2 regions of the Pseudomonas bubulae genome follow, and region 2 is predicted to be linked to the other one. Evidence: riboswitches for the same ligand, from Rfam matches in the RefSeq annotation. Region 2 holds a riboswitch; the other holds the start of a gene.
What was found. Region 2 has a riboswitch for cobalamin ahead of cobW (cobalamin biosynthesis protein CobW). Riboswitches for the same ligand answer to the same signal wherever they lie in the genome.
Positions count from the first base shown of each region.

Region 1 (7,337 bases), 1.2 Mb from region 2:
ATTGCCAGCTCTGGCTGACAGCATTCTAGAGCGCGGTATGTCCTTGATCGGTACCCGTTACCGTTTTGGTGGCACCTCCGAGGCAGGCTTCGATTGCAGCGGCTTTATCGGTTATCTGTTCAAGGAAGAGGCGGGCATGCAATTGCCGCGCTCAACCCGCGAAATGATCAACGTAAAAGCACCGCTGGTCGCACGGAATAATTTGAAACCGGGTGATTTGCTGTTCTTCAGCACCAATGGTCGTGGCCGTGTGAGCCATGCCGGGATTTACCTGGGTGATGACCAGTTTATTCACTCCAGCAGCCGCCGCAGCGGTGGTGTGCGGATTGATAACCTGGGTGACAGCTACTGGAGCAAGACCTTTATTGAGGCCAAACGCGCCCTGGCGATGGCCCCTGCGAGCGTCGTAGCCCGCAAGTAAAGTTAATGTGTTACTTGAAGTTCTGCAGCTAAGAGCTAGAATTAAGTCGCAATGTTAAATTTCTGAAGCCGCGAAGGTGCCCCCTCTCGCGGCTTTGGGGTTCGCGGCCTGAGTTGCCGTATCCAGAATCAGGAACATTCTGTTTATGTCGATCATGGCCCGCGTTGCTCTCCTCACTTTAGCAGCACTGCTCAGTGCCTGCGCCAGCCGCACCCCGCCAGCCCCCGTGGCACAAAAGCCGGTTGTGTTTATCACTCATCCCGAAGAAACCTCGCCGGTTGCCGCAGATGTGCTTTTTCGCGCCCTTGGTCTGGTAGGTACGCCTTATCGCTGGGGCGGCAATACCCCGGATTCGGGGTTTGATTGCAGTGGCCTGATCAAGTACGTGTACAACGACGCCGCGGGTATTTCGTTGCCGCGCACTACGCGCGAGATGATCGTGATGCGTGCGCAGAGCATCGGCCAGGACAAGCTGCAAACCGGTGACCTGCTGTTCTTTGCAACCAATGGTGGCTCCCAGGTCAGTCACGCCGGGATCTACGTAGGCGAAGGGCGCTTTGTCCATGCGCCGGCCACGGGCGGTACGGTCAAGCTGGACAGCCTGAACAAGGCCTACTGGCAGAGGGCTTATCTGAATGCCAAGCGCGTGTTGCCGACCGAGCAGCATTTGGCACGTTTGCCCTAGAGCCCCTCAGCCCAGCCCTCTCCCTCCGGGGAGGGCTAGGGTGAGGGCGGCTCTTGATTAGAAAGCCTATTTTCCCGACACCCGCCAAACCTTGTTGCCTACATCATCGGCCACCAACAAGTCACCTTGCTTGTCGATCACCACGCCCACTGGCCGGCCCATGGCTTTTTCGTCGGCGTTAAGAAAGCCGGTCAGCACATCGATCGGCATGCCCTCCGGTTTGCCGCCGGCAAAAGGCACGAAAATCACTTTGTAACCACTGTGGGGTTTGCGGTTCCAGGAGCCGTGCTGGCCGATAAATGCACCCTGGGTAAAGCCGGGTAAATGGCTGCCTTCGGCAAACGTCAGCCCCAAAGACGCCGTGTGTGGCCCAACGGCGTAATCCGGGGCAATGGCCTTGGCCACCAGTTCAGGGTTTTGCGGGTTGACCCGCACATCCACATGCTGGCCGTAGTAGCTGTAGGGCCAGCCATAGAAGCCGCCATCCTGGACTGATGTGATGTAGTCGGGCACCAGGTCACTGCCGATTTCGTCACGCTCATTAACTGCTGTCCAGAGTTTGCCGGAGGTGGGCTCCCAGTCCATGCCATTAGGGTTGCGCAGGCCCGACGCAAAAATGCGGTGGCTGCCGGTGGCCGGGTCGACTTCCCAGATCGCGGCGCGACCTTGCTCCTTGTCCATGCCATTTTCGCCCACATTGCTGTTGGATCCGACGGTCACATATAACTTGGTGCCGTCCTTGCTGGCGATCACGTTTTTGGTCCAATGGTGGTTCAGAGGCCCGCCGGGTAAGTCCACCACCTTGACCGGTTTGGCGCTGATGCTGTTTTCACCGGCTTGATAGGGGAAGCGCAACAGCTTGTCGGCATCTGCCACATACAGATCGTTACCCACCAGCGTCATGCCAAAGGGAGAGTTCAGGTTCTCGATAAACACGGTGCGGGTTTCGGCGACGCCATCGTGGTCCGCGTCGCGCAGCAGGGTAATCCGGTTTGCACTTGGCACTCCGGCCCCGGCGCGGGACATGACCTTGTCTGCGATCCAGCCCTTGATGCCCTTGCTGTCATCCGGCTTGGGCGGCGAATTGGATTCGGCCACCAGCACGTCGCCGTTGGGCAGTACATAGAGCCAGCGCGGGTGGTCGAGGTTCTGGGCGAAAGCGGCGACGTGCAAGCCGTGGGCAGCCACTGGGGTGGCATTATCGGGCCAGCCGATGGCGGGGGCGATATTGACCGTTGGAATCAGGGTTTTATTGGGTTCGGGAAGCTTGGGTGATGGGCCGGTTCCCTCACTGACTTGCAGGGTCGAGCTTTCGCCGCAAGCGACCAATCCTGCGGCAAGAACAATAACAACGGCGTGCTGGCGCTTGAGCATGTGGTTCTCCATAAGATCTTGTCTGATAGTAGAGAAGCGTAGCTGTTTAAAGGTTCAGCCCGGGCGCCGGATAAAGCCTTTAGGCGCCGGCTTTAATTGACGCTCCACCCCCAACCCTCTAACCTTCGCGGCTTGTTTCAGGTGCTCTGTGGCCATGGGTCGACAGAGTGAAACAGGGAAGCCGGTGAGGGCGTGTTGGACCTACACAACCGCCACGATCCCGGCGCTGCCCCCGCAACGGTAAACGAGTCAAAGCCACGCTCAGTGCCACTGTGTTTTTTGCACGGGAAGGCGCGTGGACAAGGGTGCACCCTACAGGTGCCGCCCGCTTGTGAGCCCGGAGACCGGCCTGATCCATCCACCACTCTCGCGGCGGGCGATGCAGTGTGTTTTTTTAATTTCCCCCGCCTCCCGTTTGCATCATCGAACCCAACGGAGAGTTGCCATGAATGAATCCCCCGAACGCGACGAACGCCATCAGGCGCGCATGCTGCGCAAAAAAGCGGTTATGGACGAGCGCATTGCCAGCTCGCCCAATGAATGCGGACTGCTGCTGGTATTGACCGGCAATGGCAAAGGCAAGAGCAGTTCTGCGTTTGGCATGCTGGCCCGCGCCATGGGCCACGGCATGCAGTGCGGCGTGGTGCAGTTCATCAAGGGTCGCAACAGCACCGGTGAGGAGATTTTCTTCCGCCGTTTTCCCGAGCAGGTGCGCTACCACGTGATGGGTGAAGGCTTTACCTGGGAAACCCAGGACCGCCAGCGCGATATCGCCGCCGCCGAAGCCGCGTGGGAAGTGTCCCGCGAGATGCTGCGCGATCCGTCCATTGGACTGGTGGTGCTCGATGAGCTGAATATCGCGCTCAAGCACGGCTACCTCGATCTGGAACAGGTGCTCGCCGACCTGCAAGCCCGTCCGCCCATGCAGCATGTGCTGGTCACCGGCCGTGGCGCCAAACCTGAATTGATTGATCTGGCTGATACCGTGACTGAGATGGCGGTGGTCAAACACGCTTTCCAGGCCGGGATCAAAGCCCAGAAAGGCATCGAATTGTGAGTGTTGAAGTATGAGAGCGTCACGTCATTGCCCGGCGGTGCTGATCGCCGCGCCGGCTTCCGGTCAGGGCAAGACCACGGTTACAGCGGCTTTGGCCCGGTTGCATCGCAATCAGGGGCGCAAGGTGCGGGTATTCAAGTGCGGCCCGGATTTTCTCGACCCCATGATCCTGGAGCGCGCCAGCGGTGCGCCGGTGTATCAGGTGGATTTGTGGATGGTGGGCGCCGAGGAAAGCCGTCGCCTGCTGTGGGAAGCCGCCGGTGAGGCGGACCTGATTTTGATTGAAGGTGTGATGGGGCTGTTTGACGGCACGCCTTCCAGCGCCGATCTGGCACGGCATTTTGGCGTGCCGGTGTTGGGGGTGATTGATGGCACTGCCATGGCCCAAACCTTTGGTGCGCTGGCCCTTGGTTTGGCGCGATATCAGCCGGATCTGCCGTTTGCCGGGGTGCTGGCCAATCGAGTTGGCACCGTACGCCATGCACAGTTGCTCGAAGGCAGCCTGACCGAAGGCTTGCGCTGGTACGGCGCGCTGTCCCGCGAAACCGGCATCGAACTGCCAAGCCGTCATCTGGGACTGGTGCAGGCCAGCGAGCTGAATGATCTGGATGCGCGCCTGGATGCGGCGGCCAATGCCCTGGCCAGCACCTGTGAGGTAGCGCTGCCACCGCCGGTTGAATTCGCTGCGCCTGAGCCGGTGGCCGTCGAGCCGCTGCTGGCAGGTGTGCGAATTGCCGTGGCCCGCGACGAAGCCTTTGCCTTCACTTATGGCGCCAGCCTCGCGTTAATACGTGATATGGGCGCCGAACTGCTGTTTTTCTCACCGATCCGTGACAGTCAGCTGCCTGAAGCAGACAGCCTGTATTTGCCCGGTGGTTACCCTGAACTGCATCACCTTGAGCTGTCGCGCAACGTGCCGATGCTCATGGCGATTCGCGCACACCACAGGGCCGGTAAACCGCTGCTGGCCGAGTGCGGTGGCATGCTTTACCTGCTCGATGCCCTGACCGATGTCGAGGGCCAGCGCGCCGAACTGGTTGGCTTGCTGGCAGGGGAGGCGACGATGCAAAAGCGCCTGGCTGCCCTGGCGCTGCAAGCTGTGGACATGCCTGAAGGGCTGTTGCGCGGCCACACCTACCACCACTCGCTGACCAGTACCGAACTTGAGCCTGTTGCTCGCGGCCTGAGCCCCAATGGCGGGCGCGGCGCCGAAGCGGTGTATCGCGAAGGGCGAATGACCGCTTCTTATGTACACTTTTACTTCCCGTCCAATCCTCAGGCCATTGCCGCGTTGTTTGCGCCATGTGCCGTGAAGGTGCCATGAGCGATAACGCATTCAGCCCGCAAGAACGCGCCGCCGTGTACCGCGCCATCGCCGAGCGTCGTGATATGCGCCACTTCAGTGGTGGCACTGTGGCACCCGAGTTGTTGTCGCGTTTGCTGGAAGCGGCGCATCAAGCCCCGAGCGTGGGCTTGATGCAGCCGTGGCGGTTTATCCGCATCACTGACCGCGAGCTGCGCGGCAAGATCCAGGGTCTGGTGGAAGAAGAGCGGGTACGCACCGCGGATGCCCTGGGCCAGCGCTCCGATGAATTCATGACGCTCAAGGTCGAAGGTATCAACGATTGCGCTGAGGTGCTGGTGGCTGCGTTGATGGATGACCGCGAAAAGCACATTTTTGGTCGACGTACGCTGCCGGAAATGGACATGGCGTCCTTGTCCTGTGCCATTCAAAATCTGTGGCTGGCGGCCCGGGTCGAAGGGCTGGGCATGGGCTGGGTGTCATTGTTCGAACCGCAGGCACTGGCTGATCTGCTGGGGTTGCCTGCCGGCGCCAAGCCGCTCGCTGTACTGTGCCTGGGCCCGGTCGAGGCGTTTTATCCGGCGCCGATGCTGGTCCTGGAAGGGTGGGCGCAAGCGCGTCCGCTCAGTGAACTGGTGTACGAGAATTATTGGGGAGTGAGTCCATGAGTGTGGCGTTGCTGTGCGTTGCCGGGGTGGCGCTGGATGCGTTGCTCGGCGAGCCCAAACGCTGGCATCCGCTGGTTGCCTTTGGCCGTATGGCCGAGCGTATTGAGCAGCGTTTCAATTCCGGCGGCCGTGGCTGGCGCAGTCATGGTGTCACGGCCTGGGTACTGGCAGTGCTGCCGCTGACGATCCTGGCCACGGCCCTGTCCTGGCTGCCTTATATTGGCTGGCTGGTGGACATTGTGGCGCTGTATTGCGCACTGGGCATGCGCAGCCTCGGTGAGCACGTACAACCAGTAGCCGAGGCATTGCGCGCCAATAACCTGGATGAGGCGCGCACGCGGGTGGGTTATCTGGTCAGCCGTCAGACCAGTGAGCTGGATTCTACCGAAGTGGCCCGCGCCGCCACCGAGTCGGTGCTGGAAAACGGCAGCGATGCGGTATTTGCCGCGATTTTCTGGTTTGTGGTCGCGGGTGCGCCAGGGGTGGTGCTCTATCGTTTGAGTAATACCCTGGATGCCATGTGGGGCTATCGCAACGAACGCTTTGAGCGTTTTGGCTGGGCTGCGGCGCGGATCGACGATGTTCTTAACTATATTCCTGCAAGGTTGGTTGCGCTGACCTATGCCGCTTTGGGTAAAACCCGACTGGCCCTGAAGAGCTGGCGCAAGCAGGCACCGCTGTGGGACAGCCCCAATGCCGGCCCGGTCATGGCTGCTGGTGCCGGAGCGCTGGGTGTTGAGTTGGGTGGCCCGGCGATTTATCACGGCGAACTGCATGAGCGCCCGCAATTGGGCGAAGGTGCACCGGCGGACGCCGAGTCGATCGGCCGTGGCTGGCAACTGGTGCAGCGTGGCGTATGGCTGTGGCTGCTGATCCTGTGTGTCTGGAGTGAATTCTATGCTTGAGCACGGTGGGCGTTTGCGCAAGGCGGCGTTGCACTACGGCATTGCCGAGGCGGACTGGCTGGACCTGTCCACCGGCCTGGCGCCCTGGCCCTTTGCTATCCCCCAGGTGCCCGAACGTGCCTGGGCGCGCTTGCCTGAGGCCGATGACGGCCTTGAGCAAGCGGCCTGCGCCTATTACGGCGCGCCGCATGTGCTGGCGGTACCGGGTTCACAGTGTGCCATTCAGTTGCTGCCGCGTTTGCGCCGTAGCGGCAAGGTTGGCGTGCTGTCGCCGTGTTACGCCGAGCATGCCCATGCGTGGCGGCGCAGCGGGCATATCGTGCGGGAAATCATGGAGCAGGAAATCGACTTCTACATCGACACACTGGATGTGCTGGTGGTGGTCAACCCCAACAATCCCACGGGCTTGAGTCTGACCCCGGAACGCCTGCTGGAGTGGCATGCGCGGCTGATGCAGCGCGGCGGCTGGCTGGTGGTGGACGAAGCCTTTATGGACAACACGCCGCAACTGAGCCTGGCCGCGCATACCCAGCGTACCGGGTTGATCGTATTGCGCTCTTTCGGCAAGTTTTTTGGCCTGGCGGGCGTTCGGCTGGGTTTTGTGCTGGCTGAACTCAAGTTACTCAAGTTGCTGGCCGAGCAAGTCGGTCCCTGGGCGGTCAGCGGCCCGACGCGGATTGTCGGCCAGGCCTGCCTGCTCGACTCCGAGGCCCAAGCTCGTCAGCGCGAACGCAGCGAACTGGCCAGCGGGCGTCTGGAACGTCTGTTGGGCTTGCATGATCTGCCGCCGCAAGGGGGCTGTGCGCTGTTCCAGTGGTTGATCACCTCCCATGCCGATAGCCTTTACGAGTTTATGGCGCACCGCGGCATTTTGCTGCGCCTGTTTACCCACAACAGCAGCGTGCGTTTTGGCCTGCCAGCCGA
Region 1 covers NZ_CP146077.1:2,017,574-2,024,910, forward strand. Annotated here, with positions in the region: gene V6L81_RS09375 (C40 family peptidase) at 1-421, shown strand, start outside; gene V6L81_RS09380 (C40 family peptidase) at 567-1,106, shown strand; gene V6L81_RS09385 (sorbosone dehydrogenase family protein) at 1,173-2,480, opposite strand; cobalamin riboswitch at 2,603-2,848, shown strand; gene cobO (cob(I)yrinic acid a,c-diamide adenosyltransferase) at 2,926-3,537, shown strand; gene V6L81_RS09395 (cobyrinate a,c-diamide synthase) at 3,548-4,861, shown strand; gene bluB (5,6-dimethylbenzimidazole synthase) at 4,858-5,508, shown strand; gene cbiB (adenosylcobinamide-phosphate synthase CbiB) at 5,505-6,413, shown strand; gene cobD (threonine-phosphate decarboxylase CobD) at 6,406-7,337, shown strand, end outside.
Region 1: it holds a riboswitch for cobalamin, as region 2 does, so the genes downstream of both, cobO (cob(I)yrinic acid a,c-diamide adenosyltransferase) here and cobW (cobalamin biosynthesis protein CobW) in region 2, are expected to answer to the same signal.

Region 2 (7,337 bases):
TATTCAGCGCCGCAGCCGGGGTATCCAGCCCTACGCCATTGCCGATACGGCCATCGCGGGTCGGGTAGTTGGCCAGGATCAGGGCGATACGCTTTTGCGGGTTCGGCACACGTGCCAGCTCCACCCAGCGCCGTGCCAGTTCTGCGACAAAATCCATCCGTTCGGGATGCGCTCTGTAACACACCACATCCGACTGACTGCGCTCACTGCGCCACGCCAGGTCCTTGAAGCTGATCGGCCGGCTGATGATCCGCCCGTCCAGTTCCGGCAAGGCAATGTGCATGGCCAGGTCGCGCGGGCCCAGACCCTGCTCGCTGGCTTGCCAGCCGGGCTGGTTGTCCTGGGCACAAATGGCCTGGATCACCGGGATATTGCGGCGAAACGGGCGCAAATGCGGAGCTTCCGGGCTGGACTGGGCAAACCCGGTGGTATTGAGAATGACCCCTGCGCCGACTTCATCGAGCAAGTCCTGTACCACCGCCAGGCAGCCCGGCTCCTTCAGGCTGGCGACCGCAATCGGCAGCGGATTGAGCCCTGCCGCCTGCAGACGCTGGCAGAACACATCGACAAATGCCGTGTTGGCCGCCTGCAAATGCGAGCGATAGAACAAGAGCGCCGCCACCGGTTGGCCCGGCTGCCAGTCGCCTTGCCAGTCCTGCAGTGCAGGGCTGGAATGGGCCGGATGATAAATGGCAGTACGGGGCAAGGTGTGCGGTTCGTCCCAGGCATAGTCGCGACCCAGCCATTGGCTGGCCAGGCAACGATAAAGCTGCAGGGCGTTATGCCGCCCGCCCTGGCGCAAAAAGTGCCAGAGCCGTTCGGCCTGCTCGACGGGCACTGTGCTCAGGGCGCTGAGTTCCGGGTCGGGGCGGTCATCGCCCGGCACCAGAATCAGGGTCACACCGCGTTCAGCCAGTTGCACTAGCCGTTCAATGCCGTAGCGCCAGTAGCCGATGCCACCGTGCAGTGACAACAAAATCACCTTGGCGTGTTGCAGGACCTCATCGACATACAGGTCGACCGAGCCGTGGTTTTGCACCTGCATCGGGTTGGCCAGACGCAGGCTTGGATAATCGTCAGGCAACTGCTGCGCCGCTTCGGCGAGCAGGGCCAGGCTTGAATCACCGCTGCACAGGATCACCAGCTCGGCGGGGGTCTGGCCGAGGTCGGCAATATTGTCGTCCGCTACAAAGCCGCCGGGCTGGGTCCTGAGCAAATGCATGGTTTAGGCGCTCAATGCTGTACGCAGGGTGGACTCGAGCAGGGTCGCGTCCAGGTCCTGGCCGATCAGCACCAGTTTGGTGGTGCGCGCTTCGTCGCTGCACCAGGCGCGATCAAAGTGCTTGTCAAAGCGCGTGCCCACGCCCTGGATCAGCAAGCGCATCGGTTTGCCCGGAATCGCGGCAAAGCCCTTGACCCGCAGAATGCCGTGCTTGACCACCAGTTGGCTCAGAGCATCCATCAGCGCGCGCTCCTCTGCCTGAGGCAGCTCGATAGAGATCGAGTCGAAGGCATCGTGATCGTGGTCGTCGTGGTCATCATCGCCATCGTGATGATGGTCGTGATGGCTGTGGCGGCCATCGATATGGTCTTCCGAACCCGTCTCCAGGCCCAGCAGCACGTCCAGCGGCAAGCGACCGCTGCTGGCTTCGATGATCTTGACCGCCGGTGGCAGTTCTTCAGCCACTTCGGCACGTACACGGGCCAGGTCTTCAGGGCTGATCAAGTCAACCTTGTTGAGAATCACCAGATCGGCACTGGCCAGTTGGTCAGCAAACAGCTCGTGCAGCGGCGACTCGTGGTCCAGGTTAGGGTCGAGCTTGCGCTGGGCATCTACCTGATCCGGGAAGGCCGCGAAAGTGCCAGCCGCCACCGCCGGGCTGTCGACCACGGTAATCACCGCGTCAACTGTGCAGGCGCTGCGGATTTCCGGCCACTGGAAGGCTTGAACCAACGGCTTTGGCAGGGCCAGGCCCGAGGTTTCGATAAGGATATGGTCGATATCGCCACGGCGCGCCACCAGCTCACGCATCACCGGGAAGAATTCTTCCTGCACCGTGCAGCACAGGCAGCCATTGGCCAGTTCATAGACGCGTCCCTTGGCCTCTTCTTCGGTGCAGCCAATAGCGCATTGCTTGAGGATTTCGCCATCGATACCCAGTTCGCCGAATTCGTTGACGATCACTGCAATGCGACGGCCGTTGGCGTTGTCCAGCATATGACGCAGCAAGGTAGTCTTGCCCGAACCGAGAAAGCCGGTAACGATAGTGACGGGGGTTTTGGCCAGTGTTTTCATCGGATGCCCTTTGGCAAAACGGCGGGCATACGGGACGACGGCCGCAAGCAGTGCGCGGTCAGTCTTCGCCACCGGATCACCCCGCCCGGTTGAAGTAAGAATCTGTTACGAGGCAGGTCTCCTGGCTTACGGCTGATACCTACCTTGCGCCTTCCCGCCTGTGAGGCAGTGGCATTGCAAGATCAACGACCGTTTACAGTTGCGGGGGCAGCCGCGGCATACCGCGTTCCCTTCTTAGCTTCGCGCTGCGAAGAACCTCGAACGCGCAAGGCTACGCAGTGCTTTGTAACAGGTCAACACAGATACGTTTAGATACTCGCTCCCACAGGTGCAGTATTCCTGTAGCCGCTCACAAGGTAAGAGGCAGCGACCACAGGTGTTGTAGGCAACTTGTGTTCTAATTGCCGCCTTTTATCAGCCACAGCGCTTCAAGGATCTGCCCATGCCGTCCACTCGCCCAACCCGCGTCCTGATTATTGGCTACGTGTGGCCCGAGCCCCGCTCTTCGGCGGCGGGCGGACACATGATGCAGATCATCGAAAGTTTCTTGCAGCAAGGCTGGCACATCACCTTCAGCAGCCCGGCAGGCATTGGCGAACACAAGGCTGATCTGGCGACATTGGGCATTGATGAAGTCAGTATCGCGCTCAATAACAGCAGCTTCGATACCTTCATCACCGAGCTGGCCCCGGATATCGTGCTGTTCGACCGCTTCATGATGGAAGAGCAGTTCGGCTGGCGCGTGGAGAAGCATTGCCCGCAGGCCCTGCGCGTACTGGAAACCTCCGACCTGCAAAGCCTGCGCGACGCCCGCCAGCAACAGCTCAAGGCGCGCCTCAAACTTGACGCCGACACTGATGATTTCAGCAGCCTGTTCGCCCCGGCACAACGGGAGACCTTCGAGCAGATGGCCGTTACCGATCTGGCGCAACGGGAGATCGCGGCGATTTATCGATGCGACTTGAACCTGATGATTTCCGAATACGAAATCGATCTGCTCGTAGAGCACTTCAAGGTGCCCCGAGCCCTGCTGCACTGGTGCCCGTTGATGGTCGACAGCGTACCTGGGCAGTTCGTACCCTTTGACCAGCGCCAGCATTTCCTGAGCATCGGCAATTTCCGTCATGCCCCCAACTGGGATGCCGTGCTCTGGATGAAAACCGCGATCTGGCCATTGATCCGTCAGCAACTGCCCACGGCGCAATTGCATGTCTATGGTGCTTACACCCCGCCCAAGGCCACTGCGCTGCACAACCCGGCACAGGGTTTTCACGTGCTCAACTGGGCCGAAGATGCGCTTGAGGTGATGAGCAATGCGCGGATCTGCATGGCCCCCCTGCGCTTTGGTGCAGGAATCAAGGGCAAAATCGCCGATGCCATGCTCTGCGGCACGCCCAACGTCACAACTCCCGTAGGCGCCGAAGGCATGCATGGCGACCTGCCGTGGGCAGGTGCCATCGAACAGAGTGCCAGTGCGATTGCTGCCGCTGCGGTGCAGCTGTATCAGAGCCCTGACGCCTGGCATCAGGCCCAGCAGCACGGAACGGCACTACTGGCGCAGCGCTATTTGCAAAGTACCCACGGCCCGGCACTGGTCGAGTGCATCGAAGCCTGCCGCGCCGGCCTGCAACAGCATCGGCGCAACAACTTCACCGGTGCCATGCTGCGCCATCATCAGCATAAAAGTACCCAGTACATGTCGCAGTGGATCGAGGCAAAGAATCGAACGGTTTGACTAGGGCTGTGCCAGTCGCGTCGCCTTGAACATCTCGGCAATCATGATGATGCGGTCTTTTTCGCCCGGTATCTGGACGCTTGCCGACATTGGCGCAAATTGCATGGCGTCGGCACTTTGCGCATTGTCTGGATTGAAATTGACCGTAATTCGGGTTCCATCATCAAACACCGTGCGCTGCAGGCTCCGGTCTGCACTGAGCACCTGAAAATCAACCAGTGCCTGGGTAAAAAGCCGTTGATGCAAGGGCGAAAAAACCTCGTTGTAGGCCGCGATAAAGGGCAAGTCGCGCTCCAGCACGGCGGCATTGAGGTGGTACATGGGCGGCGTCATGTACAACAGCTGCAGCAGTGCCGTGTTCTGCTGCTCATTGGAAAATTTCAACGATGGGTAGGCCCAGTGATGCGTGCTGACCAGACTGTCGTGAAGCACCATTTGGTAAAGCGGCAAGCGGTACTTCCAGGAGCGGACATAAGTTGCCAGTTGCCGTTTGATCGGAACAGTCTTGAAAAACAGTGTTGGCGTCTCCGGGGGCCAGTACTGCCCTACAAAGAAAGGTGACTGTTGATTACCGGACATGTCAGGGTCGGTCCAGTCGAATGGTTGTGTGGCAATGCCGTGGCTGTAGGCAATATTGGCTGCAAACGTAGAAACCGCCCCCTCGCTGCCCGTGACCAGCCCCAACGACTCGCCCGGGTAATCCAGGCGCCGGGCAATCACCCGGGCATTTTCACTTTCACTGGTTTCCCGGCCGGGGGTGTAGTCCGCCTGTGCAGTGACCGCAGCATCGACATCGAGAAAATAGCTGTTGAGCCCGGCAGCACCTGCCACAGCCTTGATGCGCTGGCGCGCATAGTCCTGGGCCTCCCGGGGATTGGCAAAGACGCCAATGCCATTAAACCCCTTGCTCGTAGTACCGCTCGCGTCATGCTGCCCTGCACTGGCCAGGTTCGCGCCCATTTGCGCAGCGGCCCAGGTTTCCGGTTCGGCGGGTGCATGAGCGTCTGCGTAGTTGTCGTACACCGCCACCAGAAACCCGGCTTGCTTAGCCAATGCCACAGCCTGCGGGTGCCAGAATGCATCAAGCCAGTCCTTGGCACCCAGCCAGGCACGGGTGAGCCCGGCTTGTTTGAGCGCGTTGACCGTATCCACAGACAGCCCTCCTCCCCAGCGCTCGGCCGGTAACAGGTAAGGCCCGAAAGCCTCGACCAGCTGAGTTCTGGCTGCCTGCCCCCACAGCACCTCGCCAGCCGGATCATGCCCCCCGTCCAGAGGTTCCTTGGCGGGTACCGCTACAACCTGCCGCATTCCCTGGTTGATGGCACGAACCAGTTGCAGTTGATTGAACGGTGAAACCATTCGTAGCCGTGAGCGCGTACTCGACAAACTCATGTCAAATACGCTGCGGGTTTGCGGATCAAAGCTTGACCATAAATTGGCAGCCAGATGCCCGGGGGTACGGCGCGCCCGGTCAAAAGCCGTGATAAAGCTTGCCCAGTTGAGGACGTCTGTGGCTTTCAGCGGCCCTGCGTCCCAAACATAAATATGGGCTGCACCGCCGAGCAGGGCAGTTTGCGGCACCGCACGAATTTTATCTGTCAGTGAAACGAACTGGCCGCTGCTCTTGAGCCATTTGCGATATAGCCCTGCGCCATATAACGGTTGTGCAGGGCCGGGGGCGATGCTGATCACAAAGGGCGCATCAGGTGCAAGCCGGTTGAAGTCATGCTGCAATTGCGGCACCGCAGTGTTTTTGACTCGCTTGATACTAAACAGGGTGTCGAAGGGCGTTTCTACTATCCAGGTGACCGACAGGTCCTCGTGCAATTGAGTCCAGAACGGCATGCTCAACTCACCCAGCAACTGCCCGCCGGAGTAGCGCTTGACCAGCCAGTTAAGCCAGCCGGGGTCATTGGCCGGTATATAGCTACCCTCGCCAAAAGGAATGGCGTAGGCGCGAATGTCGGTTTGCAGGCGCGGCCAACGCAAGCTTGCAGGGCGGGACGCCTGTATCGAAACGCGCAACCTGTCGTCCTCAACCTTGATGTCGACCCGGTATTGATTCCCCTCCTCGCTAATCGTCCAGCTGTCGGAAGCCAGTTCAGTGACCTCGCTGTCCTGCCTGAATGCACCGCCACTGAGCAACAAGGGCGCTTTGCCGGGCCGTAGCAAGAACACCTCAAGGGTTGCCCGGTTCACATCGAAGGTACCCTGAGCGACAGCAAAACTGGCTCTGCCAGTGGCATTGGCAGGGCCCGGCATCACAAGCCCCCATGCTGCAAAAAGCAGGACACACAAGAACCCACGGTAACAACGCAAACAGGCAAGATGGGCTTTCATAGCTGACTCATGTAAACGACGCAATACAGGAGCCGAACTGTAGGCAGCTGTATCAACTTGACGCCATAATCTAATTCTACAAAACATGTACGAAAAAGACTTCGACGCAACTGCCTATTCACTCAGGCGGGTGCGCCTGCGCAGCAGATACGTGTCCATTATCCAGCCCTTGCTTGCTCGGGCAGTACTGCGGGCCTGCTTGATCTGCTCGCACACTTCGCTCAGTTTGCCCGCGATCAGAATCTCGTCCGCAGTGCCGATATAGGCGCCCCAATAGATATCGACATTTTCATCGACAAAGGCTTCAAAGGCACAATGTGCGTCGAGCATGACCACGACATTATCCAGATCCTCGGCCACCAGCTTGCGTCCGGTGGTGATGCGGATCGGCTGGCCGATAGTGTTGAGCGCAATGCGATGGCGGGCGACAAGGGCCTGCACACTGCTGATACCGGGGATCACCTCATGCTCGAAGTCGCTGCAGCCCCCGGCCCGGACACGGTCGAGAATACGCAAGGTGCTGTCATACAGCCCCGGGTCGCCCCACAACAGAAAAGCCCCGCATTCGCCATCGGCCAGTTGGTCTTCGATCAAGTGGGTAAACACTTCGGCCCGCTGTTGGTGCCAATCCTCGACGCCATCGGTGTAGCACGCCGTTGAGCTGTCACGCTGCGGGTCGTTGACCTGCACCACACGGTAGCCCGGCTCACGGATATAGCGCTGGCAGATCTGCAGGCGCATGCGCACCAGGTCTTCGGTGGCCTGGCCCTTGTCGAGCACAAACAGCACATTGGCGCGATTCAGCGCGTTGATCCCCTGGACGGTGATGTGCTCCGGGTCTCCGGCGCCGATACCGATCAACAACAGTGTTTTCATCCTGTAATACCCTCAAATCTGACTGGACTTAACCGCAGGAACCGGCATGATCCACGCCATAACAAGACTGACGACGGCCCAGCCCATGAC
Region 2 covers NZ_CP146077.1:3,186,273-3,193,609, reverse strand. Annotated here, with positions in the region: gene cobN (cobaltochelatase subunit CobN) at 1-1,222, opposite strand, end outside; gene cobW (cobalamin biosynthesis protein CobW) at 1,226-2,296, opposite strand; cobalamin riboswitch at 2,390-2,571, opposite strand; gene V6L81_RS14545 (glycosyltransferase) at 2,739-4,031, shown strand; gene V6L81_RS14540 (glycoside hydrolase) at 4,032-6,293, opposite strand; gene cobF (precorrin-6A synthase (deacetylating)) at 6,486-7,247, opposite strand; gene V6L81_RS14530 (AraC family transcriptional regulator) at 7,333-7,337, shown strand, end outside.